DNA from 2 places in the Lacrimispora cavernae genome. Region 1 is predicted to be linked to the other one. Evidence: predicted binding sites of a transcription regulator. Region 1 holds the regulator's gene; the other holds the start of a gene.
The links. The regulator HrcA, encoded in region 1, represses chaperone genes, less so after heat shock. The targets are predictions, from matches to a motif close to TGTTAGCACTCNNNNNNNNNGAGTGCTAACA.

Region 1 (14,804 bases):
AAACCCTACGATCACATCAGTGGTAATGGCAGGATTTTTAAATGCCTTCCGCAAAATCTGGCAGCGGTTCAAATAATCCTCTGTGGTATAATGGCGGTTCATCCTCTTTAAGGTATCATCGCATCCGCTTTGAAGGGATAAATGGAAGTGGGGACATATTTTATCAAGTTCTGCAAGCGCCGACGCAAACTCTTCGGTCACGATCCTTGGTTCCAGAGAACCAAGGCGGATCCGTTTTAAGCCTTCCACTTCGTGTATGCTCCGGATCAGATCCAGAAGGGTAAGACGCTCTTCCTCGGGAAAATCCTTTCCATAAGAGCTTAAATGGATTCCTGTAAGCACGATCTCCTGATATCCGGACGTGGTCAAGCGTTTGACCTCTTCTACCACCTCAGCAGGCTTCCGGCTTCTCACCCGTCCTCTGGTATAAGGTATGATGCAATAGCTGCAAAACTGGTTGCAGCCATCCTGGACCTTGATAAATGCCCTGGTATGGTCCGAAATCCTGTCAATGGACAGATTCTCATATTCCCTGGTATCATTGATGTCAATAATATTTTCCACCCCTTTATCGGGCGCATAAGTATGCTTAACGGATGCTTCTTCTTCCGTCTTCTTCCTTTGGGCAAAGTAGTCATCCAGAATAGAGACCAGCTCGGTCTTTTTGTTGTTGCCTACGACCAGGTCCACCGCTTCATCCTTTTTAAGTTCTTCTCCTGCTGCCTGGACGTAGCATCCAGCCGCCACGACCACTGCTTCCGGGTTCATCTTCTTTGCCCTGTGAAGCATCTGTCTGGACTTGCGGTCCGCGATATTTGTTACGGAGCACGTATTAATGATATAAACATCGGCCCCTTCCGCAAAGGGAACGATCTCATATCCGGCGCTTTCAAGAAGCTGCTGCATGGCCTCTGTTTCATAGGAATTAACCTTGCATCCAAGATTATGCAGGGCTGCCTTTTTCATCTTGTTTTCTCCTATCTAAATAATCAGTTCATTTTCAGTATTTTCATGTAAAATTACCATTGACTTTTATACAATATATCAGTAGTATTGAAGAGAAAAAGGGGGGTTCCTCACTTTAATTTAAATAAAAAAGCTTACCTAAGGAGGTTTTTCACATGAAAACAGTTCGTATATCTTTAAATTCCATCGATAAAGTAAAATCTTTTGTAAATGATTTGACAAAATTTGACACTGACTTTGATCTTGTTTCCGGCAGATACGTAATTGACGCAAAATCTATTATGGGCATCTTCAGCCTGGATCTTTCCAAACCCATCGATTTAAATATCCACTCAGAAAATAATGCCGATGAAATCTTAAACGTTTTATCCCCATATATTGTAGATTAATAAATCAGGAATTACGTTTTAAAACGGGGTCCGGCCTTTTCCAGAAGAGAGCCGGACCCCGATTTTATTTTTCTTTTAACACCAGACCTTTTCTACCGTGCTTATGGCCGTTTCAACCAGTTCTTCAATCTTTTCTTCTAAGTTTTCCTCTGACCGTTCAATCATCTTTAAATTTGGCTTTGTCACCGGATGCTTTGCCACAAAAATGGTGCAGCAATCCTCAAAAGGAAGCACAGAAGTCTCATAAGTACCAATCTTTTCCGATACATCCACGATTTCCTGTTTATCAAAGCCGATGACTGGGCGGAATACCGGCATGGTGGTGGCTGCATCCGTAGCTGCCAGTGACTGCATGGTCTGGGAAGCCACCTGTCCGATGCTCTCTCCTGTAATAAGGGCCATGGCACCGCTGTCTCCTGCCAGCCGCTCTGCGATCCGCATCATATAACGCCTCATGATGATGGTAAGCTCCTCATGGGGGCATTTATCATAAATATACAACTGGATGTCCGTAAAATTCACAATATGAAGGTGAATCGGCCCGGAATATTTAGAAACCAGCTTTGCCAAATCAACGACTTTTTGCTTGGCCCGCTCACTGGTATATGGCGGCGCATGGAAGTAAACGGCATCGATCTTAACTCCGCGCTTTGCGATCATGTAGCCTGCTACCGGACTGTCGATACCGCCGGACAAAAGAAGCATGGCTTTTCCATTGGTTCCTACCGGCATGCCGCCCGGACCTGGAATGGTATGGGAGTAAATATTGATCTTATTCCGGACTTCCACATGAAGCATCACATCCGGCTTATGGACATCGACCTTTGTCTCAGGAAATGCATGAAGTACCAATTCCCCAAGATCCCGGTTGATCTGCTCCGAATTTATCGGATACTTTTTGTTTCCTCTGCGGGTATTGACCTTAAAGGTGAAATTCTTATCTTCATAGAATTCATCCACATAGGACAGAACCTGTTTCTTTAAATCTTCATATCCATTGTCCTCCACCTGAACCATGGGACAGATGGCAGCAATGCCGAAAATGCATTTAAATGCTTCTATGACCTCATCAAAATCATAGTCAGACTCTGCTGTTACATAGATACGTCCTGATTCCTTGGAAACCACAAAATCGCCGTCTACCCTCTTTAAAGAGTGGCGGATCTGAGCCACCAGGGCATCCTCGAACAGATAACGGTTTTTTCCTTTTACACCGATCTCTGCATATTTAATTAAAAATGATTGATATTGCATCTGTTATCCTTTCCTCTTTCCTGCCCATGGTTACCCGGCAGGCTTTTTCCTAGCCTCTCTGATACCGCCTTAAAACAGGCATAAGCTCCTTAAGCACATCAATACAGTAATCTATTTCCTCTTTGGTGTTATAAACCCCGAAGCTGAACCGCAGCGTGGAATCCAGAAGCTCTGGTTTTACACCGATTCCTTTTAACGTCCCGCTGACAGCCGGATGGTTGGAAGAGCAGGCAGACCCGGAGGACACATAAATGTCCCTTTCTTCCAGAGCATGCAAAAGCACTTCGCTTCGGACACCTAAAAAGCTTGCGCTGACAATCTGAGGCGCTGAAAAATCACCGGGAAGGCTGTTTACCGTGACCCCGTCGATTTCTGAAAGCCTGCTTATCATGTAATCCTTAAGGGCGATCATGGACTGCATCTTCTCTCCGTGATCCGTATACATGATTTTAGCCGCTACGCCCATGCCTGCGACTCCCGGAACATTTTCCGTACCGGAACGCATGCCTCTCTGCTGGCCTCCTCCATAAATCAGAGGTCTTATTTTCACTCTCTGGTCAATGTATAAAAATCCTACTCCCTTTGGTCCATGTATCTTATGGGCGCTGACGGATAATAGGTCAATCCCCTGGCGCTTTGGCCGGATGACAAATTTTCCGTAAGCCTGAATGGCGTCCACATGAAACAGGATGGAGGGATTCTTCTTTTTTATGACCTTTGAAATGGCTTCAATGGGTTCTACTGCGCCGATTTCATTATTCACATACATGATGGAGACCAGAATGGTTTCCGGGCGGATAGCCGCCTCCAGCTCTTCCAGGCGGATGTGCCCATGGGCATCCACAGGAAGATAGGTCACGGAAAAGCCCTGTTCCTCTAAAAATGCCAGGGAGTTATACACCGAAGCATGTTCAATGCCGGTGCTGATGATGTGGTTTCCCGCCCTTTTATTGGCCATGGCAGTCTCGATCAGGGCCATATTGTTGGATTCTGAGCCGCCGGAGGTAAAAACAATCTCCTTTGGTGCAACTTTTAATGTCCCGGCTATGATTTCCGCAGCTTCCTTAGTATACCGTTCCGCTGCCATTCCCTTTTTATGCTTGGCGGAAGGATTTCCATAATCCTCCGTCATGATCTTTACAACAATATCTTTTACCGGCTCCAACACTCTGGTTGTGGCCGAATTATCAAAATAGGCTTCCATATATGGCTCTTCCTTTCCTCGTGGTTTCCCGGCCCCCATCAGCCTTCCAGCTGGAAAGCCAGCACGGATACAATGGCAAGGCCGGCAGTTTCCGTCCTCAGAATCCGTTTTCCCAGGGTAATGGGTTTTGCACCAAAACTCTTTGCAAGCTCCACTTCAGAATCTTCAAAGCCGCCCTCCGGTCCGATAAATATCCCTGCGCTCATTCCAGGTTTAATACCGGACAGGATTTCTTTTGTCTCTGCCATATCCTTTGCATGTTCAAATGGAATGACTGTTATCTCAAGCTCTTTTGCAAAGGCCAGAGCTTCCTGAAACGACATGACACCGGACACCTCCGGTATAACAAGCCGCTTGGACTGCTTGGCAGCGCTTTCAGATACTGCCCTCCAGCGGCGAAGCTTTGATTCTTCCTTCTTTTTATCCAGCCGTACCACGGCCCGTCTGGTCTCCACCGGGATGATCCTGTGTACTCCAAGCTCTACGGCCTTCTGTATGATTAACTCCATCTTGTCGCCCTTTGGCAGCCCCTGAAACAGATAGAGCCTTGCAGGAAGCTCGGCGCCTCCCTCATCTACAGACAGGATTTTAGCCGTCACTTCCAAAGAAGCCACGCAGGTTATCTCACACAGGTAATCTTTGTCTACCCCATTGCTGATTAAAATCTGTTCCCCGGCGCCCATGCGCAGGACATTTTTAATATGGTTCACATCCGGCCCCATGATCCGGATTACTGAATCTCCGATCTGATCCGGATTAACAAAAAAGTGATACATTCTGTTTCCTCTTTCTTGTCCATGTTCTTTGGACATAAAGGTATGCCTGGAAGGCGCCCTCTTCCTATTTCTTTCTGACCGTTATAGAGACCCATTCGCCCTGATAAGTGGTTTCCACAAACTCAAAGGCATCATTTTCCTCAAATGCTTTTTTCACCGCTTCTTCCTTCATGTTAATGATGCCGGAAGTAATGAAAACAGCGTCTTTTTTCATATGGACAGAAATTTCCTTCTGAAGCAGGATGATGATGTCCGCCAGGATATTGGCTGCCACCACATCGTATTTTTCAAAGCCTGCTTTCTCCTGTATTGCCCTGTCATTAATAATATTACCCTGCAATACCTGAAACTTATCCACAGGAATATCATTGGCTTCCATATTTTCCTTAACAGCAGCAATGGCATTTTCATCAAGGTCTGTTCCAAACACCTCTTTTGCCCCCAGCTTTAAGGCAGTGATCCCAAGAATTCCGCTTCCGGTTCCCACATCAAGGAGGGTTGTCTCCGGTGTCACGTATTTTTGCAGCTGACGGATACAAAGCTGGGTCGTCTCATGCTGTCCGGTTCCAAAGGCAGTTCCCGGATCGATCTCAATTAAAAGCTTGTCCTTGTGCTCCTCCGGGATTTCCTCCCAGGTAGGTTTAATCAGGATATCATCCACGGTAAACGGCTTAAAATACTGTTTCCAGTTATTGATCCAGTCCTTATCCTCTGTCTCACCGGACTCTATGGTACATTCCCCTAAATCCGTGAACATGGAAAGCTCGGAAAGCCCTTCTTCCACACGCTGTAGCATGCCCTGGATATCTGAATCCGGTTCCAGATAAAAGCTGACCTTTGCAACACCCTCATCCGGCGGAAGCTCCGGCAGAATGTCGATAAACATGCCTTTTGTCTCTGCTTCCGTAAGAGGGATATTATCTTCGATTTCAATTCCTTCTATTCCGATTTCATCAAACATGCTGCTGACTAAATCCACGGCCTCTGTGGTTGTGGTCAGCGTAAATTTCTTCCATTTCATAGCAATTCCCTATCCTTTTATAATTTTTACAAATAAACACAAAAGCACCACTAAAACTACCGGGCGCACAATCTTTAATCCATTTTTCACTACAAGACCTGATCCGATATAATGGCCTGCAATACAGAATAGTCCTGACGCCAGTCCTAAGGGAATCAAAACCTTTCCATTTATTAAAAAAGTCACCAATGCTGCAATGTTGGAGGATAAATTGATCACTTTCGTGGTACCTGATGCACTCCTGACATCCATTTTGGCTAATCCGGTCAGAATAAGCAGTAAGAAGGTTCCCGTCCCTGGTCCATAAAATCCGTCATAGCCTCCAATGATCAGCGCTGCACATATGCTGATTAAAAGCATCTTTTTCTCAGGCAGACTGCCTTCCTCCTGATCTCCCAGGTTTTTATTCCTGAGAACATAAAAAGCAACAACCGGGAGTACCGCCAGCATCATGCCTTTTAATACCCGCTCACTGGCAAGCATGGATAAATGCGCTCCGATTACAGAGCCGACCACAGCAAAAAGTGCGGCAAGCAGAGACAGCTTTGCTTTAATGTAGCCGCCCTTCGCATACCTGGCCGTAGAGATCACGGTTCCCATGGTGGAACCCAGTTTATTGGTCCCAATGGCCAAATGAGGAGGCACCCCTGCTGCCAGATATGCGGGAAGGGATATAAGTCCTCCGCCTCCTGCTATGGAGTCCACAAATCCTGCCAGAAAAACAAGAGGGCATACGATCAGATATTGGTACATAGGCGTTTTCCTTTCCTTGGCATCCGGGAGCCGGATTTTCTTATTATAGTATAGGAACGAAGTTCTTTCAGCTTTAAACCACAAAATATCATAACATACAATGAAATCCCTTGCAAGCATCTAACATCAACGAAATTTGAAGGGTTATTTCATCTTTTACAAAAAAAATAATTTTTTTTAAAAAAGATGCAATAAAATCTGTAGCTGATGCATTAACTAATTGAACGGATGAGAATAACTTTTGTTTCGTTCCGGTCGCAAGGGCAAAAAAATATCAAGTAAACGAAATTCCTTGATGCATTACACCCCATCACACCCGCCTGAGCGATTGGAATTGAAACAGGAACTATTTTCACAAATTACAAAGCAAAAAACATTTGTAATGAAAAACAGGGGACGCACCTCATGGCTGAAGCATTTCAGCCGTCAGGTGCGTCTCCTGCTTTTTTACAATGAAAGCTTTCTGTTTCATCTTTTATTGTTTTCCATCTAATGATCAATATCTCTTTTTGCCTCTAAAACTGCTTCCTGACAGATTGCCAACTCTTCCTCATTTGCAAAAAATGATTCATCTCCCTGGCCCCGGGACGAAAAATACGATCCGGAAAAATAAAAATCAAATGAAAGAAAAGGTACGGCAGAAAATTTCCGCCATACCTTTTAAAAACATTCAATCAAGTTTACTGAATCCATGCGCCGTCAGCTCCCACCTTATATCCGTCAGGAGTGGTCGTATTTGTAAGCAGCCTTCCCAGATGGCCATCGGACATGGTATTAAAGTAATAAGCTTTTCCGCCAATGATCTGCCAGCCTATTCTCATAGCACCCATTGTACCGTCATCCACCGGATTTAAGTAATACTTAAGACCTCCCTCATCTGCATACCACCCGGTCAGCATATGGCCCTCCCAATTAAACCGGTACCATCTGCCATCGATATACTTCCAGCAGTTAGATGGCCAGCTTCCGTCACTGTATTGAAACCACCAGCCGGAAGGGCTGTAGCGCCAGCCTCTCTGGCAGCTATAGCTGCCTGGGCCGTCGTCATCATCATCATCGTCCCAGTAGTCAAAAGATTCACTTCCCTCAACAGGCCCTTTGATTTTTGTACCTGAACCGTTCCAGCCGGGAAACTCCCGGACAGTCTGCCCGTCTGCGGCCATGACGGCAGCCGGAAACAGAACCGCTATCCACATAACAGCAACTGTCAGTGCCAGTTTTTTTGCAAGCCTTCCCATACCTTCCCCTCCATTTAAAACCATGTATCTTCCGGAATCCTTATTTAAAGATTCCCTTTTTTTTATGTTTGTCGCCTTCGCCTGTGCCGTTCATGGCTTCGTCAAACTTACGAAGCGCCTCTTTTTGAGCCTCTGTCATGCGTTCGGGCACTGAAACCACCAAAGTAACAAAATGGTCGCCGCGAATGGCCCGGTTGCGCAAGGAAGGGACACCCTTTCCTTTTAAGCGTACCTTGGTATCAGTCTGAGTTCCCGCCTTTACTTCGTATTCCACTTCCCCATCCACAGTCTTGATCCGGATGGTTCCGCCTAAGGCAGCTTTGGCAAAGGAAACGGGTACTGTTGAGAAAATGCTGGTATCCTGGCGTTTGAAAATCGGATGGTTGGATACCACTGCCTCTACCAGCAGATCGCCTCTCTCTCCGCCATTGGTTCCCGGCTCTCCTGCACCTGCAAGGCGCACGGACTGTCCGTTGTCAATTCCTGCCGGAATGGTAACTTTAAATTTCTTTCTTTTTGTATTGTATCCGCTGCCATAGCAGTCCGGGCATTTTTCCTTAATGATTTTCCCGCTGCCTCCGCAGTCCGGACAAGTCTGAACATTCTGTATCTGGCCGAAGAAGGATTGCTGGGTATACATGATCTTTCCTTTTCCATTACATTTCGGACATGTAACCGGTGAGGTCCCCGCTTTTGCACCGCTTCCGTGGCAGGAGGAACACTCTTCCTTAAAATTGATCTCAATCTCCTTCTCGCAGCCGAAAATCGCATCCTCAAAGGTGATGCGGATGCTGGTTCTGACATTTGCTCCCCTAGATGGCCCATTGTACTGGGCGCTGCTTCTTCGTCCTCCGCCAAAGATATCTCCGAAAATATCTCCGAAAATATCTCCCATGTCTGCTCCGCTGAAATCGAAGCCGCCAAAGCCGCCTGCTCCTCCGCTTCCGTCAAAGGCAGCAGAACCGAACTGGTCATACTGGCGTCTTTTATCAGGATCGCTAAGGACACTGTAGGCCTCGGAAGCCTGCTTAAACTTCTCAGCAGCTGCGGCATCTCCGGGATTTGTGTCAGGATGGTATTTCTTAGCTAATACCCTGTAAGCCTTCTTAATGGCTGCATCATCCGCATCCTTTGGAATACCCAGGGTTTCATAATAATCTTTTTTACTCTCTGCCATCTTAGGTCTACCTTTCATAGATTAAAGCAACTGGGAAAAAGTGCTGTATCGCTACAACACTTTTCCCAAAGTCCTGTCTACTGACCAGACTAGTTTACACCTCTTTGTAATCTCCGTCAACTACATCGCTGTCCTGGTAGGAAGCATTTTCCGCTCCCATGTCAGGGCCTGCGCCCTGGGCACCGCCCTGAGCCTGGGCCTGCTCATAAACTTTTGCAAATAAAGCCTGAGCACTGTTCATCAGTTTTTCTTTGCCGGCCTTGATGTCTTCGATCTGAGCATCAGTCATCTCATCAATAGGAGCTCTGCCTATGGCCTCTTTCAATGCATTTAAGTCCGCTTCCACAGATGCCTTATCGTTTGCATCGATCTTATCTCCTACTTCCTGCAGAGCTTTCTCTGTCTGGAATACCATGGAGTCTGCATCGTTTCTTGCGTCAATGCCTTCCTTGCGCTTCTTATCCTGAGCCTCGTATTCAGCCGCTTCCTTAACTGCCTTATCAATATCAGAATCAGACATGTTGGAGCCGGAAGTAATGGTAATATGCTGTTCCTTGCCTGTTCCCAAATCCTTAGCGGAAACATTTACGATACCGTTGGCATCGATATCAAAGGTAACCTCGATCTGAGGAACGCCTCTTCTTGCAGGAGGAATTCCATCCAGACGGAACTGGCCTAAGGTCTTGTTATCTCTTGCAAACTGTCTTTCACCCTGTACCACGTGGATGTCAACCGCTGTCTGGTTGTCAGCCGCTGTGGAGAAGATCTGGCTCTTCTTTGTGGGGATAGTCGTATTTCTTTCAATTAATCTGGTAGCAACGCCGCCCATGGTCTCAATGGATAAGGAAAGGGGAGTTACGTCCAGAAGCAGGATATCGCCTGCACCTGCATCACCTGCAAGCTTTCCGCCCTGGATGCTGGCGCCGATGGCAACACATTCATCCGGGTTCAGGGATTTAGAAGGCTCCTTGCCTGTCAGCTGTTTTACTTTTTCCTGTGCAGCCAGCATACGGGTAGATCCGCCTACTAACAATACTTTTCCTAACTCAGCAGCAGTAATGCCGGCATCCTTTAATGCATTCTGTACCGGGATCGCAGTGCGCTCGATCAGATCTGCTGTCAGCTCATCAAACTTTGCTCTGGTCAGATTCATATCCAGATGCTTTGGACCTTCAGAGGTAGCAGTGATAAACGGAAGGTTGATGTTGGTTGTGGTAGCGGAGGATAATTCCTTCTTTGCCTTTTCAGCAGCTTCTCTTAATCTCTGCATTGCCATCTTGTCGCCGGATAAATCAACGCCTTCTGCCTTCTTGAATTCATCTACCATCCACTGAGTCACGCGGTTATCGAAATCATCACCGCCCAGACGGGTATCGCCGTTGGTGGAAAGAACTTCGATGACGCCGTCGCCGATTTCAATGATGGAAACATCAAAAGTACCGCCGCCTAAGTCATATACCATGATCTTCTGCTCTTTTTCATTATCAAGTCCATAAGCCAGAGCTGCTGCTGTCGGCTCGTTGATAATACGCTTTACGTCAAGGCCTGCAATCTTACCGGCATCCTTGGTTGCCTGACGCTGTGCGTCGTTAAAATATGCCGGTACGGTAATAACCGCTTCGGTTACTTTTTCTCCTAAATAAGCCTCTGCATCTGCCTTTAATTTCTGAAGAATCATGGCAGAAATTTCCTGAGGGCTGTAATTCTTTCCGTCAATAGCCACCTTGTAGTCCGTGCCTATATGTCTTTTGATGGAAGAGATGGTGCGGTCAGAGTTTGTTACTGCCTGACGCTTTGCAGGCTCACCTACAAGCCTCTCTCCGTTTTTAGTAAATGCAACAACGGATGGTGTGGTTCTTACGCCTTCGCTGTTGGGAATTACAACTGGTTTACCGCCTTCCATAACGGCTACACAGCTATTTGTTGTACCTAAGTCAATACCAATGATCTTGCCCATAGTTTTTTCCTCCTATTTAATAAACAAAAATAAATGATTACCAATTTTATGTTTCCTGATGCCATATAACTAATTAGCCACCTGCACCATGGAATGCCTTACCACGGTGTCGCGGTAGGTATAACCCTTCTGGAGCTCCTGGGAGATTATATTCTCACCCAGTGATTCATCTTCAATATGCATTACCGCATTATGGAAATCAGGATCAAACGGCTTTCCTACTGCTTCAATCGGTTTTACACCGGCCTCTTCCAGGGTTTTCATAAGCTGTTTGTATATCATTTCCATTCCATCAGCAAAAGGAGCTTTTTTTTCCTCCTCTGAAATGGCTGCAAGGCCTCTTTCAAAATTATCAACTACCGGAAGGATGCGCTCAACAATATCCTTTGCTCCGATTTCAAACATGGCTGATTTTTCTTTTTCTGTTCTCTTGCGGTAATTATCAAATTCAGCCATGGACCGCTGCAGGCGGTCTGTCAGTTCCTCTATTTTTTCATCCCTTGGGTCTTTTTTCTCTTTCTTTTTTCCGAAAAGGCCCTTTTTCCCGGATTCTTCTTTGGAATCCTCTGCAGCCGTTTCTTCCTCCGGAACATTTTCCTGGGTTCCATTATCCCCGCAGGCTTCTGCGCCTTCTATTTCTTTTTCAGCGGAAACGGCATCCTCTGTATAAACAGTTTCGTCTGCCAGATTCTCATCTGTTTTCACATCTTCCATGCTCAATGCTCTACCCTTTACCTTTCATCTTTTTTCAAAATGGTATCCAGCTGCGTCATGAGATTGCGCAATGTGCTGAGTACCTTTTCATAATCCATCCGTTTCGGACCAATGATTCCAATGGTACCTCTTAAGCCTTCCCCCAGTTCATAGTTGGCGGTTACAATGCTGCAGTCCTTCATTGTCTTAACAGGAGCCTCATCGCCAATATATACCTGGATTCCGGATCCGCTCTCCGAACTGTTCACATCATCGATCAACCCCTGTAAAAGATCCTTCTGTTCCAGCGTACCGATAAGCTTACTGGCCCTTTCACCATCGCTTAACTCCGGATACTTGAAAATGTTCGTAGCACCGCTGGTATAAATCTGAAGGTCTTCATCATCCCCCCGGATGGCTGCGGCCACCTCGGTGAGAACCCGGTCCACCACATCACAGTGGGACCCTGCCTGAACTTTCATCCTGCTGATCACTTCAAGATTGATCTCCTCTATGGTCAGCCCGTTAAGGGCATTGTTAAGAAGAATGTTAAGATTCAGAAGTCCTTCGTCATCTAATTCCGTATGAATGGGTATCATGGTGTTCTTAATAATATTGCCTTCCACCACAATTACCAAAAGAAGCTTTTCATCATCAACCTTGGAAAGCTGAATGAACTTCAGTTTGTTCCGGTGGTACTGGGGTGCGCTGATCATTGCCGCGTAATTGGTGTTCTGTGCAAGAAGCTTTGCCATCTGCTTTAATAAGAGCTCTACCCTATCCACCCGCTTTAACATCATATCTTTGATTTCAGTGACTTCCTCTTCTTTTTCCTGCATGATCTGGTCCACATAAAAGCGGTAACCCCTGTCAGAAGGAATCCTTCCAGCGGAGGTATGGGGCTGAACAATATATCCCAGCTCCTCCAGATCAGACATCTCATTTCGGATGGTAGCAGAGCTTAAGTGCAAATCCGTATACTTTGATATGGTACGGGAACCTACCGGCTCTCCGGTCTCCAGATAAGTTTTGATGATGGCTTTTAATATAGTTACTTTTCGCTCATCCAACTGATCCCTGTCACTCAAACTGCCCCACTTCCTTTCTGAGTCTTTTTTTGTTAGCACTCAACGTTTGGGAGTGCTAACATCTTCTTTTCATAATATATTCTTTTTTTCTACTTTTGTCAATACATTCCTGTAAAATTTTTTGGTGAAGTTTTTGTGACCTGCTTGTACATTTTTCCTCAATTATCTATTAAATATTACAAAGCTATTGACATTTTTTTCTTGACATTTAACACTTTTGTAATATAATGGTAAATAAGACACCATAACAACACGATTAAGAGGCCGGTTAAAAGAAAAACTTCTTACAACCTTAAGCTTGTGAACAGCGTGCCCCGCTTTGCCGGGCGCCAGCTGGATATGCAAGCATATCCCCTTGATCCATTTGGAGGTAAATTATGAATAGTTTTTCAGGGAAAAAGAGTATCACAGGATTCCTGACACTTCTTTGTATCCTGCTGTTGTCTACAACTGCACTTGCAGCTGAGACTACGGGAAAAGACCAAACTGTGAATCAAGTACAGTCCGAAAGCGCTGGAACGGATCACCAAACCATACAAACCGAAACGGAAAGCCAGACGGCATCAGCCAGTACCGAGACGGTTTCTGGGGAAATCGGACCTGGCATTAAGAAAAAAGCGACCGAGCCGGAAAAACCGGAAGAGCCGGCAAAGCCGGTTTATGAAAAAGGAGAATCCCTGGGGCTCTTCTCCGCCACTGCATACTGTCCGAACAGCGAAAACTCCGGCAAACAGTGCCGGACCTATTCCGGAACAATTCCGCAGCCGCAGCATACCATATCCGCGGATATCACGATCCTTCCTCTTGGAACAAAGGTCATGATTGACGGCATCGTCTATACCGTTGAGGACATCGGAAGCAGCGTGAAAGGAAACAAAGTAGATATTTTCTTCGCAACCCGTACAGAAGCATTGAATTTTGGAAGACAAACAAAAGAATTATTTGCAGTCATTGAACGGTAGGAAATGCCATATGACACCGCAGAACAGCGAATCACTTCACTGTTCTGCGGCTTTTTTTTCGTCTTAACCTTGACAAATTTGGAAAAATGTGTAAAATGATTACTTGTACCTCATTTATTACAATTCTGTTACATATAATTATAAATATATTTAAAATATGTTACAGTTTGTAAGAAAGAAAGGAAGTATTTGTAATATGCAAAGAACAAAACGAATTCACTGGTTCTTAGGAACCTTACTAATGATGGCATTTTTCCTAATAAGTGCATGGAATACCCTGGCAGCCCAGACAGCAGGTATTATTGACAATGCAGACGAAAGCAGTGTCAGAGGCTGGGCCATTAACAACTCTGATCCCAGCTCTGCGGCAGAAGTAAAGATTGTCATTACCAATCAGTCAAACGGGCAGATCGTGGCAGAGCTTACCACTGCTGCCTCCAAGTACCGGGAGGATCTGGTATTCAACGGAACCGGAAATTATGGTTTTGAAATACCGGTCTCCTGGAATTCCTATGGAGACGGCACTTACCTGGTAGAGGCCTATACAGCCGGCCAGAAGCTCTCCGGTACCAGAGTTCATGGAGTCGGCGCTGCCGCTGCCGCCAGCCTTCAAAACAGCAGCTCTAATCTCCGTTCCCTGGGCGCATTTAAAACCACTGCCTACTGTCCCTGCCGGAAGTGCTCCGGAGGCTGGGGAGGACGTACCAGCACAGGAACCATTGCAACCGCAAACCATACCATTTCTGTTGATCCAAGGGTCATTCCCTATGGCAGCCGCATCATGATAAACGGAGTCATCTATACGGCAGAGGATTGCGGAGGCGGGGTCAAGGGAAACCACATTGATATTTTCTTCAACACCCATGGAGAAACCCGCGCCTATGGCTCCAGAAGTGTGGAAGTATATCTCGTTCAATAGCACTGTATCCCGGAAAGAAAGGGGTAAACGGCACTCTAATCGTTAAACACAGCGTCTTTTTCTGTGTCTTACCATTAGGATACCGTTTACCCCTTTCCTTTCAGCATACGGCTCCGGCTTATGCCAGGAACCGGCTCATGACATAGTTACTGATGTCGATCCCCCTGTACGTCAGGCGGTAATATCCGTTTTTAAACTCCATAAGGCCTTCTTCTTCCATCGCATCCAGCACCATACCATAAACATTCCTGATGTTGTGGCCAAAGCTGCTGACAAATCCCTGGGCCGAGACACCTTTCGTCAGACGCAGTCCCAGAAACATGTACTCTTCCATCTTCTCCTCTATTGTCAGCTGTTCAAACTCCTGCCTAAGCACTTTCTGAAATTCTTCCTCCTGATCCAGGCGG
Region 2 (14,804 bases), 750 kb from region 1:
CATTTGGGCGGAAGCCTGGATCATGTGCTCGGACCGGACCGGAATCTTTTTAAGCGCATTCACGTAAGAATCTTCGTTTACGCCGATCTCTCTTGCAATGCTTCGGAATTTTTCTTCCTCAGGTTCTTTGGGGAGTACTTGTCCACCTATGACAGCGCCTACTTTTTCACCGTTAATGATGATGTCGGTGGAAAAGTCCATAAGCCCTGCATGGCAGAAATAGGCCCCGCTTCCTTCCGCATCGCACTTTTGGCACCGTTGGAGACCTTCCTGGCTCCCTCTGGTGTACTTCATACAAAAATCAGAATAATTACTCCCCTTTGTTATGTAATTGCCTTCTGCGTCTATCACAATGGCTGCCAGGCCGGTGGAGTCGGAAAATTGATTCTGAATTTTTTGCAAAGCATTTAGATCAATGAATTTTTTGATGTCAATCATACTCTTTTTGCCGCCCTTTCTGTAGTAAAGTGCTATACAACTTTTATATATAATATTATATAATATTGGAGAGGGAATTACAAGCAAGTAATGGAGCAAAAGATGAAAAGAAATGAATGTACGCCATAAAAGTGGTACGGTGTTAAAAGGAAATGGAAGAGGATTAAGATTATGGATAGCGACCGATTGTACCGGGTAAAAAAAGAAGATGTGGAAAAATTAAAGGAACTGCTGACAGAATGCTTTGCCGGAGATCCGCTTTATTGCAGCCTGATCCCTGACGGAAACACAAGGAGCCGTCTGCTCCCGGAATTATTTGAATGTGATATTGAGGAATTTTTAGAAACTTGTGAAATATATGCCGACAGCCCGGAAATTAACGGGATCCTTGTGGTGGATGATGAATCCCAGCCTTACAATGCCTTTCATTACTATCTGGCAGAAGCAGCCGCCCTTTTAAAGACGGACGGCTATCTGATCAAGGAAAATCCTTCTTTAAAAACATTCTGGAATTTTCTCCAGGGAAGGGATTATTTGAATTCAAGCTGGACGGAACGGCTTGACCAGGAGAAACGGCTGCACATCATTTATCTGGCTGTGCGTCCTGCTGTGCAGCATCATGGAATATCCTCTCTCCTGTTAAGGGAAGCCATTGACTACGCAGACAAGAATAAGCTCATGATTTCCCTGGAAACACACAATGAAAGTAATGTACAGTTTTATGAACATTTCGGCTTCAAGGTCTTCAGTATTGTGGAAAAGCGTTTTCATTTAAAACAATACTGCATGGTCCGGGAAATAAAATAATGCTTAGTATATATAATAGGACAGGCTTTCCGTAATTTGAAAGCCTGCTTTTTTGTATAATGCCATGGCTGGGGCATTTTGGCCGGATACCTGAAGAGAAAGCTTTTTCAGTTTTTCAGAGCCAGGCCGGGAAAAGCAGGTTTCCAAAAGCAGATAAAGGCAGGCGCTGCCAAGCCCCTGGTTCCGTAAATTTTCCGTAATTTCAAACCCGTAAAAATAGACGCTCTGTCCCCTGAAATCCAGATAACAGGAGCCCACGGGGTTGTCCTTTATCAGAAACGTACACAGGGAAGGTCCTTCTTCATCAGAAGCCATAGATAGCGTAAGAGACGGAGAAAAACGGTTGTCTTTAACCAGACCGGTTTTCAAAGAAGAGGAAGCAGAAAGTGCCATTAAATGCTCCTGATACCAAAGGGAGGCTCCTATGGCATGAAGGGTTTGGACAGTATCCTCACAGATCTCCTCCACAGGGAAGACCAGATCACTGTCGTCCGTTTTCTTCAGCAGTTCTTCCAGAAGCATCATGAAATAACCTTTCTGCCTGTTTGGCGGAAGGGTAAAAGCGCAGCATTCATAGTCCCCGTTATCATTAAAAAAAGTGGAAAGGGCGGATAAGAGGCTGGCTTCGTCGTATAATAAGTAAAAGATACAGTCCTCATCCATCGGAAAGGTGAGAGAAATATGGTCATGTTTTCTGCAGGTTTCCTGCAGGCGGTGTAAGTCGCTGATTTGCGTTTTGCTGGGGGTTTTCGTTCGTATTATATTCATGGCTGGACTCCTGGTTCGTTTTCGTATAGTATAGGTTATCTGAACCTGCAGCGCAAGTGAAGATAAAAGGGGCGTTCTGTGCCCCGTCCATCCGATTATGAAAACATCTTTTTGTTTTCATAATATAGGTTATCTGAGCCTGCAAGGCAAGTGAAGATAAAGGGCTGTCTTTTAGACCGCCCATCCGATTATCGGAAGCGTTTTTGGCTTCCGATAATATAATACAATAAAAAAATGTCAAAATTCAATAAAATATTTTCCATATTGCTGATTGTCTCTTTGAAATTTGGGTGATAGAATAAACACAAGTGAAGGAGTTGGAGGGATTTATTTGAAAAAGAGAGAAGAAATACCGGTTTGCGATACCTGGAACCTGGCGGACATCCTGCCGTCTGAGAGTGCATGGGAGGATCTGTTCCGTGAAACAGAACGCTCGCTTTCAGGTTATAAAAGTTATGAAGGACATCTGGCAGATTCTGGCGAGGTGCTTTTTTCCTGTCTGAAGTTTGATGAAGAGGTATCCCTGAAGATAGAAACATTATTCGTATACGGAAAGCAGAAATCCGACGAAGATACGGGCAATGCCAGATATCAGGAATTTGCCTCCAGGGCAAGGTCCCTTTCCTATGAGGCGGCTGAGCTGTCATCATTTTTGATACCGGAAATCCTGGAAATACCGGAGGAAACCCTTGACAGCTACCGGAAATACACGCCGGAGCTTAAACGTTATGACAGGACCTTTGAGATTATTTTAAAGAAGAAGGCCCATACGTTATCAGCCCCTATGGAAGCCCTGCTGGCAAAATCCATGGAAGCCACATCCGCCCCTTCCGAGATCTTTAATATGTTTAACAATGCGGATGTAAAATTTCCTGAAATAATGGATGAAAAAAATCAGCCGGTCAGGATAACCCATGGAAATTATGTTGCCCTTATGGAAAAACAGGACAGAAGGGTGAGAAAGTCCGCGTTTGAGGCTTTGTACAGCGTCTATGGCCAGTTTAACAATACCCTGGCTGCTACTTTTTCTTCCAATGTGAAGCAGGCGGCCTTTTACGCCAAGGCAAGAAATTATTCCTCTGCCAGAGCCCATTCTCTTGGGGAGAATGAGATTCCGGAGGAAGTGTATGATAATCTTATAAAAGCGGTTCATGAGGGGCTGCCAAACCTTCATGGATATGTATCCATCAGAAAGAAGGCTCTTGGGGTAGATGAACTGCATATGTATGACCTTTATGTACCAATGGTTTCAAGGGAAGAACGTAAAATCACCTTTGAGGAAGCCAAGGTCATGGTGCTGGAGGGCCTTAAGCCCCTGGGAGAGGAATACTTGTCTCTTTTAAGAGAAGGCTTCAGCAACCGGTGGATTGATGTGTATGAAAATGAAGGAAAGCGGAGCGGCGCTTATTCCTGGGGAGTTTACGGAAGCCATCCCTATGTGCTCTTAAACTTTAATGGAACTCTTGACAGCGTATTTACTCTGGCCCATGAGATGGGGCATGCCCTCCATAGCTGGTTTTCCGATAAAAACCAGACCTATGTTGACGCAGGATATAAGATTTTTGTGGCGGAGGTAGCTTCTACCTGCAATGAAGCGCTGCTTATCCGTCATCTATTGGAAACCACGTCAGATAAAAAGGAACGGGCTTACCTTGTGAATCATTTTATGGACAGTTTCCGTGGGACGCTTTTCCGGCAGGCAATGTTTGCGGAGTTTGAAGCAGAGACTCATCGTCTGGCAGGGGAAGGAGAGGTGCTCACTGGGTCGGTCCTTTGTAAAATATATCACAGGCTGAATGAGGAGTATTTTGGCCCGGACATGGTGGTTGATCAGGAAATCGATTACGAATGGTCCAGAATCCCGCATTTTTATACACCGTTTTACGTATACCAGTATGCCACAGGGTTTTCGGCTGCCATCGCCATCAGCAGCAGGATTCTTGAGGGGGATGAGAATGCGCTCAAGGGATATTATGAATTTTTAAGCGGCGGAAATTCCATGACTCCCATAGGCTTATTAAAGCTGTGCGGCGTTGACATGGGGACGGCTGAACCGGTAAAGGACGCACTCCAGGTATTTGCCGGGCTTTTGGAAGAAATGAGCCGGCTTATTTAAGTCCGGTTGCCGGATAGAGGAGAGGGGAGCAGGTATGAATCTGTATCAGATGATATTTAAAAGAAGATCGATCAGAAAATTTAAGAAAGAAGAAGTCCCGGAACAGCTGTTAAAGGACATTCTTTATTTTGGGGAAAATATACCAAGGCTGTACGGGGATATTCAGATTAAGCTGGGAATAAGTGAAAATATGGAAGAGCATTTGCCTGTTAAGGGACTGTGGAAGGTGGAGGCTCCTTATTATCTGGTGTTTTACTCCGAGGAGAAGGAGGGATATCTGGCAAACGCAGGATATGTGCTGGAGCATGTTCTTTTATATATGACAGGAAAAGGGCTTGGTACCTGTTATCTGGGGAACACCAAGGTTCCGGAGTCCGCTCCGCCAGGGTTAAAGCAGGTAATCGTAGTTGCCTTTGGATATCCCAAAACCCTGCTTTACCGTGATCCTGCAACGGCGAAACGGCTTCCTTTAAAGGAATTATGCGTGTTTAAGGAAGAAGCAGGAGAATCCTTAAAGAATATATTAAAGGCTGTCCGCCTTGCTCCGTCGGCCATGAATACCCAGCCCTGGCGTTTTATTGTTTATCGTGATAAAATCTATGTATTTTCCTGCAGGGAATTCCTGCCGTCATCTTCTTTTGTGTCCATGCGGGGAATCTGCATGGGGATCATGCTTGCTCATTTGACTATTGCTGCAGAAGAAATGTGGATGAATGTTAAGCTGGAAGCAGAGGAAACCATGGAGAAAAAGTCTTATAAAAGTGGGGCATATGTAACTACGGCATTTTTGAAAGAGTATAAAGGCTGATAAGATCGATCTGCTGGTACAGAAAGAAAGGGAAGACCCTGAAAATGGGGGTCTTCCCTTTTTATTTATTCCGTATTTTTCAAGGTATTTTACTCAATGGTAATATAGTGATTTTCCTCGATCTGCTTAGGAGTTTCTTTTGGAACAACCAGCTTCAGGATGCCGTTTTCAAAGGATGCCCTGACATCTTCCTGTTTCAGGCCGGAACCCACATAAAAGCTTCTTTTTACAGCACCGCTGTAACGCTCTCTGCGGATAAAGTTTTTCTGATTTTTTACTTCATTTTCGGAAACAGTTTCCGCGTAAATAGTCAGATATCCTTCTTTTAATTCGGCTCGCACTTCTTCTTTTTTATAGCCAGGAAGCTCGATTTCAATGACATAGTCGTTTCCCTTGTCTTCAATGTCGGTTTTCATCAGGGACTGCCTGTCATGATATGCATCCGTAAAAAATGGATCATTGAAAAATTCATCAAATAAGTTATTTCTTTTGGTTAATAACATAAAAGATTCCTCCTTTTTGGTAATATATTTGTCACCGGCTACCCGGTGCATTTCTATTTGTTATACATGTAATATAACACACGTTATCAGCACTGTCAAGAGGTGAGTGCTAATTAGTTTGTAAAAATTCTGTGAAGTCCTGAATTTACGGTTTCACATAAACAAGTGTTGACTTTTACAAACAAATTAATCTGTCATTGAATGTATTGGCCGGAAATGGTAGAATATCCATGTTTGTTAAAAAGAAAGTTGAGGAATATTATTCATGAAACGGGAAATCGATTGGAAAGAGATCTCAGATGGAAAATTATACGGCTTAAACGATATGGTAAAGGCTGATTGCGGCGATTGCAAGGGCTGTTTTGCCTGCTGTCAGGGGATGGGGCAGTCGGTTATCCTGGATCCCCTTGACTGTTTCCGGCTGACGGAAAATCTCCGTTGTACCCTGGAGGCACTGCTTGCAGATAAGCTGGAACTAAATGTGGTGGATGGAATCGTACTGCCTAACTTAAAAATGGGAGGAAAAGAGGAAAGGTGCGGTTTTTTAAACCAGGAAGGGCGATGCGGGATTCATAGCTTCCGCCCTGGAATCTGCCGTCTGTTCCCATTGGGGCGGATCTATGATGAACAGGGGTTTCAATATTTTCTCCAGGTGCATGAGTGCAGAAGGGAAAACAGGGCAAAGGTCAAGGTGCGTAAATGGATTGATACCCCTGATGCAAAGCGGTATGAGAAATACGTGTCAGACTGGCATTTCTTTTTAAAACGGCTGGAAAGGAAAATGGAAGAAGATGGGGATCAGGCGTTGGCAAATAAGATCAGCATGTATGTTTTAAAGCAGTTTTATCTTACGCCCTATGACAGGGACCAGGATTTTTTCGATCAGTTTGGCAAAAGGCTTGAAGCCAGTTCTTTCTTATGATAGAATTGGTAAGAATAGAGAAAAATAAGGGCGAAGAGATCCAAGGAGGAAGCTATGATCAGGCAGTTAATAAACAAAATTCAAAAAACAAAGGCCCCAATCTGTGTAGGTTTGGACCCCATGTTAAACTATATACCAGAGCATGTTACAAAGAAGGCATTTGAAGAATTCGGTGAAACCTTAGAAGGTGCTGCGGAAGCTATTTGGCAGTTCAATAAAGAAATTATTGATCATGTATATGATCTGATTCCATCCGTTAAGCCTCAGATTGCCATGTACGAACAGTTTGGCATCGAAGGCCTGAAAGCGTATACAAAGACTGTGAACTATTGCCAGGAAAAGGGGCTTTTCGTCATTGGAGATGCTAAGAGAGGAGATATTGGTTCCACATCAGCCGCTTATGCTACTGCGCACATCGGTAAGGTGAAGATTGGAAACCAAAGCTTTTCTGCTTTCGGTACAGATTTCCTTACGGTCAATCCATATTTGGGGACCGATGGCGTGAAGCCCTTTGTGGATGTATGCAGGGAAGAAGACAAGGGCCTTTTCGTTCTTGTGAAAACCTCCAATCCTTCCAGCGGTGAATTCCAGGATCAGCTGATTGACGGAAGGCCGCTGTATGAACTGGTTGCAGAAAAGGTCGTGGAATGGGGAGCAGAATGCATGGATGGCACTTACAGCAATGTGGGAGCTGTTGTGGGGGCCACCTACCCGGAGATGAGCAGGATTCTCCGCAGGCTGATGCCAAACACCTATTTCCTGGTGCCAGGATACGGCGCCCAGGGAGGAACGGCAGAGGATTTAAAGCCCTGCTTTAACGAGGACGGCCTGGGAGCTATTGTAAATTCCTCCAGGGGAATTATTGCAGCCTATAAATCTGAAAGCTACGCCCGGTTTGGCGGAGAGCATTTCGGTGAAGCCTCCAGACAGGCGGTTATTGATATGGTTTCCGATATCAACAGGGTATTATAGGGGGATCGCATGGCAAAGGTAAAGGAAATTGCAGTGGTTGCCAGCCAGACACGGCTCGGAGATGATGTATACAGCATGTGGATTAAGACAGAGGAAATCGCTGCCCAGGCAGAACCGGGACAGTTTGTTGACCTATATACAAAGGATGGGGCAAAGCTTTTGCCCCGCCCCATCAGTATTTGTGAGACTGATAAGAAGAAGGGGCTTTTACGGCTGGTGTACCGGGTTGTGGGGGAAGGAACGGAAGAGTTCTCCCATTACAGGGAAGGTGATTCCGTTGAGGTCATGGGACCTCTTGGCAATGGATTTCCCCTTGAAGCCGGCGGAAAAGGGAAAAAGGCATTTTTGATCGGCGGCGGAATTGGAATTCCTCCCATGCTGGAGCTGGCAAAGCATTTGCCCTGCGAGAAACAGGTGGTGCTTGGATACCGGGATGCCCTGTTTTTAAATGAAGAATTTCACCCATATGGAGATACTTATATTGCCACAGAGGACGGAAGCACCGGAACTAAGGGTAATGTTTTAGATGCCATCCGGGAAAACGGCTTAAAGGGCGATGTGATTTTTGCCTGCGGTCCTACTCCCATGCTAAAGGCTCTTAAGGCCTATGCCTTTGAAAATGAAATGGAATGTTATCTTTCCCTGGAGGAAAAGATGGCCTGCGGCATTGGAGCCTGTCTTGCCTGCGTATGCAAAAGCAAGTCAGTGGACGAGCATTCCATGGTTCACAATAAGCGTATCTGCAAGGATGGTCCGGTATTTAAGGCTGAGGAGGTAGAATTTTAGATGAATACGAAAGTAAATCTGGCCGGAGTGGAGCTTAAGAATCCGGTTATGACTGCTTCCGGCACCTTTGGTTCCGGTGAGGAATACAGCGAGATGATTGATTTAAATCATTTGGGCGCGGTGGTTACAAAAGGTGTGGCTAATGTGCCGTGGCCCGGTAACCCGACACCCAGAATCGCGGAAACCTACGGAGGCATGATCAATGCCATCGGCCTTCAGAATCCTGGAATGGAAGTTTTTATTAAGAGAGATATTCCGTTTTTAAAGAAGTATGATACGAAAATCATTGTCAATGTGTGCGGAAAGACCACAGAAGATTATATTGAAGTTGTGGAGCGGCTGGCAGATGAGCCGGTGGATATGCTGGAGATCAACATTTCCTGCCCCAATGTAAAAGAGGGAGGAATCGCCTTTGGGCAGGATCCCAAAGCGGTTGAAGCCATAACAAGGGAAGTTAAAAGGTATGCAAAGCAGCCGGTCATCATGAAGCTGAGCCCCAACGTGACGGATATTGGGGTAATGGCAAAGGCGGCTGAGGCCGGAGGCGCAGATGTGCTCTCCCTCATTAACACCTTGACCGGTATGAAAATCGATATTAACCGCCGCACCTTTGCTGTCGCCAATAAAACGGGAGGATTGTCAGGCCCTGCTATTAAGCCCATTGCAGTGCGCATGGTATATCAGGCTGCCAATGCGGTGAAGCTTCCTATAATCGGCATGGGCGGAATCATGAATGCTGAGGATGCCATGGAATTTATTCTTGCAGGGGCTACGGCTGTTTCCGTGGGAACAGCCAATTTCCGGAATCCTTATGCTGCGGAAGAGGTAGTTAAGGGCATAGAGGATTATATGAAGAAATATCATGTAGAGGATATCAGGGAACTGATTGGAGCTGTACGGTAAGAGGCACTATTTTGGATAGAGAGGATAAAAAAATGGAACAGTATAAGCAGGAATTTATTGAATTTATGGTAGACAGCAATGTCCTTAAATTTGGCGACTTCACACTGAAAAGTGGAAGAAAGTCCCCATTTTTTATGAATGCAGGTTCCTATGTGACAGGAGCGCAGCTAAAAAAACTGGGAGAATACTATGCAAAGGCCATCCACGATAATTTTGGGGATGATTTTGATGTTCTGTTTGGGCCGGCTTATAAGGGTATCCCCTTAAGCGTAGCAACTGCCATCGCTTTTCATGAGCTGTACGGAAAGGAAATCAAGTACTGTTCAAACAGAAAAGAGGAGAAGGATCATGGCGGTGATGCAGGTATCCTCCTCGGAAGCCCCATAAAGGATGGAGACCGGGTGGTGATTATAGAGGATGTAACGACCTCCGGAAAATCCATTGAAGAGACTTTCCCCATTATCAAGGCCCAGGGAGATGTGGAGATTTTAGGCCTTATGGTTTCCTTAAACCGCATGGAAAAGGGAAAAGGGGACAAGGGAGCTTTGGATGAAATCCAGGAGAAGTATGGATTTAAAGCAGCAGCCATCGTTTCCATGGCAGAAGTCATTGAATATCTGCATAACAGGGAGTATAATGGAAAAGTTATTATTGATGATGGTATAAAAGAGGCCATTGACGCTTATTACGAAATCTATGGCGTAAAATAATCCCTTTCAGGGACACCTTTATGCCCGAAACGCGTGGGCGGGAATAAGGAAATACCCTGCGGGTATCCCTTTATGCCCAAGAAGCATGGGCAGGAATAAGGAAACACCCTGCGGGTATACCTTAATGTCCAAGAAGCATGGGCTGAAAGAGGAAAGGAGAGCTTGGTATGGAGAGAGTTTATAAAACTATGAGAAATATAGGCGCTTTAAGTATTGGTGTTGGAATTGTAATGACCGTTATAGGAATTGCCGCCGGGACCATATCAATTATAAATGGAGCGTTTTTGCTGAAGAGAAAATCTGAAATTACATTTTAACTGATATTATAGGAGAGGATGCTGGTGGAAAGGTGTGGCTTATAAGCAGCCTCTCTCTTTTTGGCGCGAGTAATGAGCGGAATGAATATGCTTGCATATTCATTGGGCGAATACCGCGGCAGCTAAGGAAAACCTGTTTTCCATAGCACCGCATATAGATGGAGCTGTTATGATTAGAAATGCGACAAAACGGCAGAAGATGGGTTGGGTAATCTTTATAGTTTACCTGATCTTTTTGGCATACTTTTTATTTTTTTCCGATTATTTCGGCAGGGGGAGCCGGGTCCAGCAGGAATATGCATACAACTTAACCCCGTTTAAGGAAATACGGCGTTTTATTATATACCGCCATGTGGTCGGCCTGGAATCCTTTCTGCTGAATATTGTGGGAAATATTGTTGGCTTTATGCCCTGCGGCTTCTTTCTTCCGGTCATCAGCCGCAGGAGCCGCCACTGGTTTAATACAATGCTTTTAAGCTTTCTGTTCAGCTTAAGCATTGAAACCACCCAGCTTATTTTCAAGGTGGGATGCTTTGATGTAGATGACATGTTATTGAATACACTGGGAGGTATCCTTGGATACATCCTGTATAAAATCATTCAGCATACAAGAGTGAGAATGAGGAGGAAAAGGCGTGCAAAAGCAGAAAAGAGTGTCCTACATTAGAAAGCCCTTTGCAAAAAGAAGCTTTCTGTCCCTGGGACTTGCGATCGGGGCACTTATACTTGGAATCATTGGAATCGTCAGCTCCGTAATGGCTGAAGGGCAGGCGCAGCTTAATGTGGCAGCTGTCTGCTTCTGCAGCCTGTTGATTTCACTTTTTTCACTGGTTTATGGTGTTCTTTCTTTCTTTGAAAAGGAAAAAAAATACATACTGTCTAAAATAGGAATGGGGATCAGTCTGGGCCTTATCATTCTTTGGACAGTGCTTATCATTATAGGAATAAAGGGGTAAAGATTATGGATTATCAAGTATTGTTCAAACAGGAAAATGAGGATATTAAGGAGCGCTTTGAGCTGTCAATGGAGCGGATCGGGCAGATGGCAACGGAACAAACGGTGCCGGAACCTTACCGTGATTATTTTGCCAGGACAGCGTCCTTCATCACCATGATGGGGGAATATCTCCGGTTTACTCAGTCCGGGGACCAGAAAAAGGCTTCTGTGGAGGCTTTAAGGGAATGGAACCAGAAGCTTTATCAGGATATTTTACCCGGCCATTATGAGGAGAGCTATGCGAACCCGGCATATGCGGTATCAAAGCTGGGAGAGGGCTATGGCCAGCTTCTTTCGTATCTGTATAAGGAGATCCGCGGGGATATTGTTTTTGTCCATGAGTGGAGACTTACGGATCTTACCATTTTAAATGAAACGCTGATTGAAATTTACAACATATTTGAGGAGGAAATCCCTGAGGTTTCCAAAATTAAGGAAGTAATCTACTGGTTTGTCAGCGATTATACGGATCATACGGTTACCTTCCGGGTCAGGGAAGGGCTTGATCCGACGCTTTCCTTTGCAGCGGATATCATCCGGGAGAATGACTTAGGGGATCTTCGGTATTTATATTATTTTGGCGAATATATTTCCGATTCAGAATTAAAAACCGCAGAATTCTTAAATTCCCTGCCAGAGGAAAGGGTACGCCTTATGGCGGATACCTATACCGAAGGATACCGCAAAGGATTTGAGGTAATGGGAAGGGATTTAAAGAAAAAGGGAGCAGTACAGATCCGTTATGAGCTGGGCTTTGAGCGCATGGTGAAATATGCCATGGAGAACTTCGAAAAGCTTGGTCTTAAGGTGATCCTTTGCCGTGCGGCTGTCTGGACAGTCAATACCAATGCCGGCCGGAAGTCCGGTTACTACAGTACATCTCCTAACAGACAGTATGATTACGATCATCGTTACGACGATGCACTTTATCTGAATAAAGCCTTTAAAGACCGGAAGGCGGCAGTTTTAAAGGTGGCTTATGAAACCTACAAGGAACAGGCGGCAGCCTTTGCCGGGCCTGCAGTGCTTGAAACCTTTGGAAAAGAAGGCTTTGATCCGGTGAATAAGCCGGAAGCCAACCGTCTGGATGCCAAACAGGAAAAGCTTTCAGCGGAAATGTCCAATGAAACCTCAAGAATTCTCAATCAATACGTACCAGGAGATGAGACCAGCTTCACCATCATTGCTTTTCCGGTACCGGAAATCGGGGAGGATTTTGAAAAGATATTTGAAGAGACCATTGCAATCAACACCCTTGATTATGAGAAATATAAGGCAATCCAGCAGGCGGTTATCGATGTTCTGGATGAGGCAGATTATGTGGAGGTAACGGGAAAAGGAAATAACAGGACCCGCCTTAAAGTGGCCCTTCGTCCGCTGACAGACAAGAATAAGGAAACAAAGTTTGAAAACTGTGTGGCTGATGTGAACATTCCTCTTGGAGAAGTGTTTACGTCCCCAAGGCTTGCGGGAACGGAAGGAACTTTGGCAGTCAGTTCGGTGTATATTACGGATTTCCAGTTTAAAGATCTTGTTATGACCTTTGAAAATGGTATGATAAAGGACTATTCCTGCAGCAATTTTGAGGATCCGTCGGAAGGAAAGGCCCTTGTGAAACAGGTGATCTTAAAGAACCACGATACCCTTCCCATGGGAGAGTTTGCCATAGGTACCAATACCACGGCTTATGCTATGGCCCGTAAGTTCGGAATTATCGATAAACTGCCAATCCTCATTGTGGAAAAGATGGGACCCCATTTTGCAGTGGGCGACACCTGTTACAGCTGGGCGGAGGAAAGCCCTGTTTACAATCCCAATGGCAAGGAGATCATTGCCAGGGATAATGAAGTTTCCATTCTCAGAAAAGAAGATGTATCTAAGGCGTATTTCAGCTGTCATACGGATATAACTATACCTTATGCGGAGTTGGATAAGATAGAGGCTGTCACGGTTTCCGGAGAAAGGGTTTTAATTATTGATGACGGCAGATTTGTATTAGAGGGCACGGAGGAATTAAATATTCCCTTAGCAGGACTTTAATTGCAAAAAATAATTAAAAAAACGAGAAATATCCAAAAATTTAACAAATTATATTAAAATGCTTATAAAAAAGCAAGACTTGCCGATAAGATATATATGGATTTAGTAGTTATACAAAAATAGGATAGATAAAGTGATTGGAGGACAAAGGTGAAGAATTTAAAGATTGGTAATAGAATTGGACTTGCTTTTGGGGCTATCCTTGTGCTGTTTTTAATAGTTTCCACAATTTCCATGGTAAGCTTAAGGCAAAACAACGGTAAATTTGTAGATTTCTTTAACAACGGACACCAGATCGATATGCAGACTCTTGAGATGAGACGTGATATTCAGTCCGCGGCTAAAAATGTAGGATATGCAACCATGAGCCTGGACTTACAGACTACCGGTGAATATATTGATGCTGCAGAGGCGGACCTTGAAGAATTCCGTAACAAGATACAGTTTTTAAGGGAAAACTATCAGGGAGACCAATCCATGGTGGACAGCATCGAGAATACCTTAAATGAGGCTCAGCCTTTTAAGGATCAGGTGTTTAAACTGGCAAGGGAAAATAAGACCAGACAGGCAGCAGATATATTCTTTGAATCATTAGATCCTTATTTCACCAAGGTTCAGGATGATCTGGTGAAAATCAGTGACGATGCCAGTAAAGGAGCCAATGACAATTATATAAACGCTCAGAAGGCGGCAGGAATAACCCAGATAGCAGTGGTCGCTTTGCAGTTCCTTGCTGTATTAGCTACATTGGGCTTTTCGATTTTCACGACCAAGAGCATCGTGGCGCCTATTAAAGAAATCGAGAAGGCGGCAGTGGAAATGTCAAAGGGAAGCCTTCATATCCAGTTAAACTACCAGTCAAAGGATGAGCTGGGAGTTCTGGCTGACAGCATGCGGACCACCATTTCCAATATTGGAAACATGATTGACGATATCAGCAACTTGCTGACATCATTGGCAATGGGTGATTTTCGGATTGAATCCCAGCATCAGGAACAGTATGTTCAGGATTATGAGCCGATTCTTATGGCCATGTGCGGAATCAGAAATAATTTAAGCGAAGCCCTTTTCCGCATTAACCAGTCAGCGGATCTGGTAGCCAATGGTTCGGAACAGGTATCCTCCGGCGCCCAGGCATTGTCCCAGGGAGCTACGGAGCAGGCTTCTTCCATTCAGGAGCTTGCAGCTGCCATAAGTGATATATCAAACCAGATAAACGTCAATGCCCAGAATGCAAAAGAGGCACGTTCCACATCAGAGGAATCAACCAGGAATGTGGCAAAGAGCAGTGAAAAAATGTCAGAAATGAACCAGGCCATGATGGAGATCAGTGATAAGTCCAATGAAATTGGAAAGATCATAAAGGCCATTGAGGATATTGCATTCCAGACGAATATCCTGGCGCTTAATGCGGCCGTTGAAGCCGCCCGTGCAGGAGAAGCCGGAAAAGGCTTTGCAGTTGTGGCGGATGAAGTGCGTAACCTTGCAAGCAAGTCCGGAGAAGCAGCAAAGAACACCACGCTGCTTATTGAGGAAAGCATGCACGCCGTGGATAATGGAACCAGAATTACTGCTGAGACAGCGAAGGCTATGCAGGCGGTTGTGGAAGGAAGCAGACGCATTAATACGATTATTGAAGAGATTGCATTGGCTTCTGACAAGCAGGCGGTGGCAGTTGATCAGGTTGCACAGGGAATTGATCAGATATCCTGCGTAG

Region 2: ABFV83_RS09395 (Hsp20/alpha crystallin family protein) is a predicted target of HrcA. The motif match lies at 5,525-5,555, and genes of this name have one in related genera.

What each region holds. Positions count from the first base shown of each region.
Region 1 is NZ_CP157940.1:2,711,975-2,726,778, forward strand. It holds gene mtaB (tRNA (N(6)-L-threonylcarbamoyladenosine(37)-C(2))-methylthiotransferase MtaB) at 1-966, opposite strand, end outside; gene ABFV83_RS12815 (PTS sugar transporter) at 1,122-1,355, shown strand; gene thiI (tRNA uracil 4-sulfurtransferase ThiI) at 1,431-2,609, opposite strand; gene ABFV83_RS12825 (cysteine desulfurase family protein) at 2,659-3,813, opposite strand; gene ABFV83_RS12830 (16S rRNA (uracil(1498)-N(3))-methyltransferase) at 3,852-4,589, opposite strand; gene prmA (50S ribosomal protein L11 methyltransferase) at 4,654-5,610, opposite strand; gene ABFV83_RS12840 (TSUP family transporter) at 5,620-6,363, opposite strand; gene ABFV83_RS12845 (glucan-binding protein) at 7,044-7,601, opposite strand; gene dnaJ (molecular chaperone DnaJ) at 7,642-8,778, opposite strand; gene dnaK (molecular chaperone DnaK) at 8,873-10,735, opposite strand; gene grpE (nucleotide exchange factor GrpE) at 10,805-11,449, opposite strand; gene hrcA (heat-inducible transcriptional repressor HrcA) at 11,467-12,516, opposite strand; gene ABFV83_RS12870 (3D domain-containing protein) at 12,894-13,478, shown strand; gene ABFV83_RS12875 (3D domain-containing protein) at 13,675-14,397, shown strand; gene hemW (radical SAM family heme chaperone HemW) at 14,516-14,804, opposite strand, start outside.
Region 2 is NZ_CP157940.1:1,966,726-1,981,529, reverse strand. It holds gene ABFV83_RS09420 (PocR ligand-binding domain-containing protein) at 1-438, opposite strand, end outside; gene ABFV83_RS09415 (GNAT family N-acetyltransferase) at 610-1,245, shown strand; gene ABFV83_RS09410 (GNAT family N-acetyltransferase) at 1,249-2,013, opposite strand; gene pepF (oligoendopeptidase F) at 2,345-4,129, shown strand; gene ABFV83_RS09400 (nitroreductase family protein) at 4,164-4,937, shown strand; gene ABFV83_RS09395 (Hsp20/alpha crystallin family protein) at 5,027-5,440, opposite strand; gene ABFV83_RS09390 (YkgJ family cysteine cluster protein) at 5,706-6,362, shown strand; gene pyrF (orotidine-5'-phosphate decarboxylase) at 6,417-7,334, shown strand; gene ABFV83_RS09380 (dihydroorotate dehydrogenase electron transfer subunit) at 7,344-8,120, shown strand; gene ABFV83_RS09375 (dihydroorotate dehydrogenase) at 8,121-9,023, shown strand; gene pyrE (orotate phosphoribosyltransferase) at 9,056-9,733, shown strand; gene ABFV83_RS09365 (hypothetical protein) at 9,901-10,050, shown strand; gene ABFV83_RS09360 (VanZ family protein) at 10,220-10,717, shown strand; gene ABFV83_RS09355 (calcium:proton exchanger) at 10,686-11,006, shown strand; gene ABFV83_RS09350 (aminopeptidase) at 11,012-13,087, shown strand; gene ABFV83_RS09345 (methyl-accepting chemotaxis protein) at 13,238-14,804, shown strand, end outside.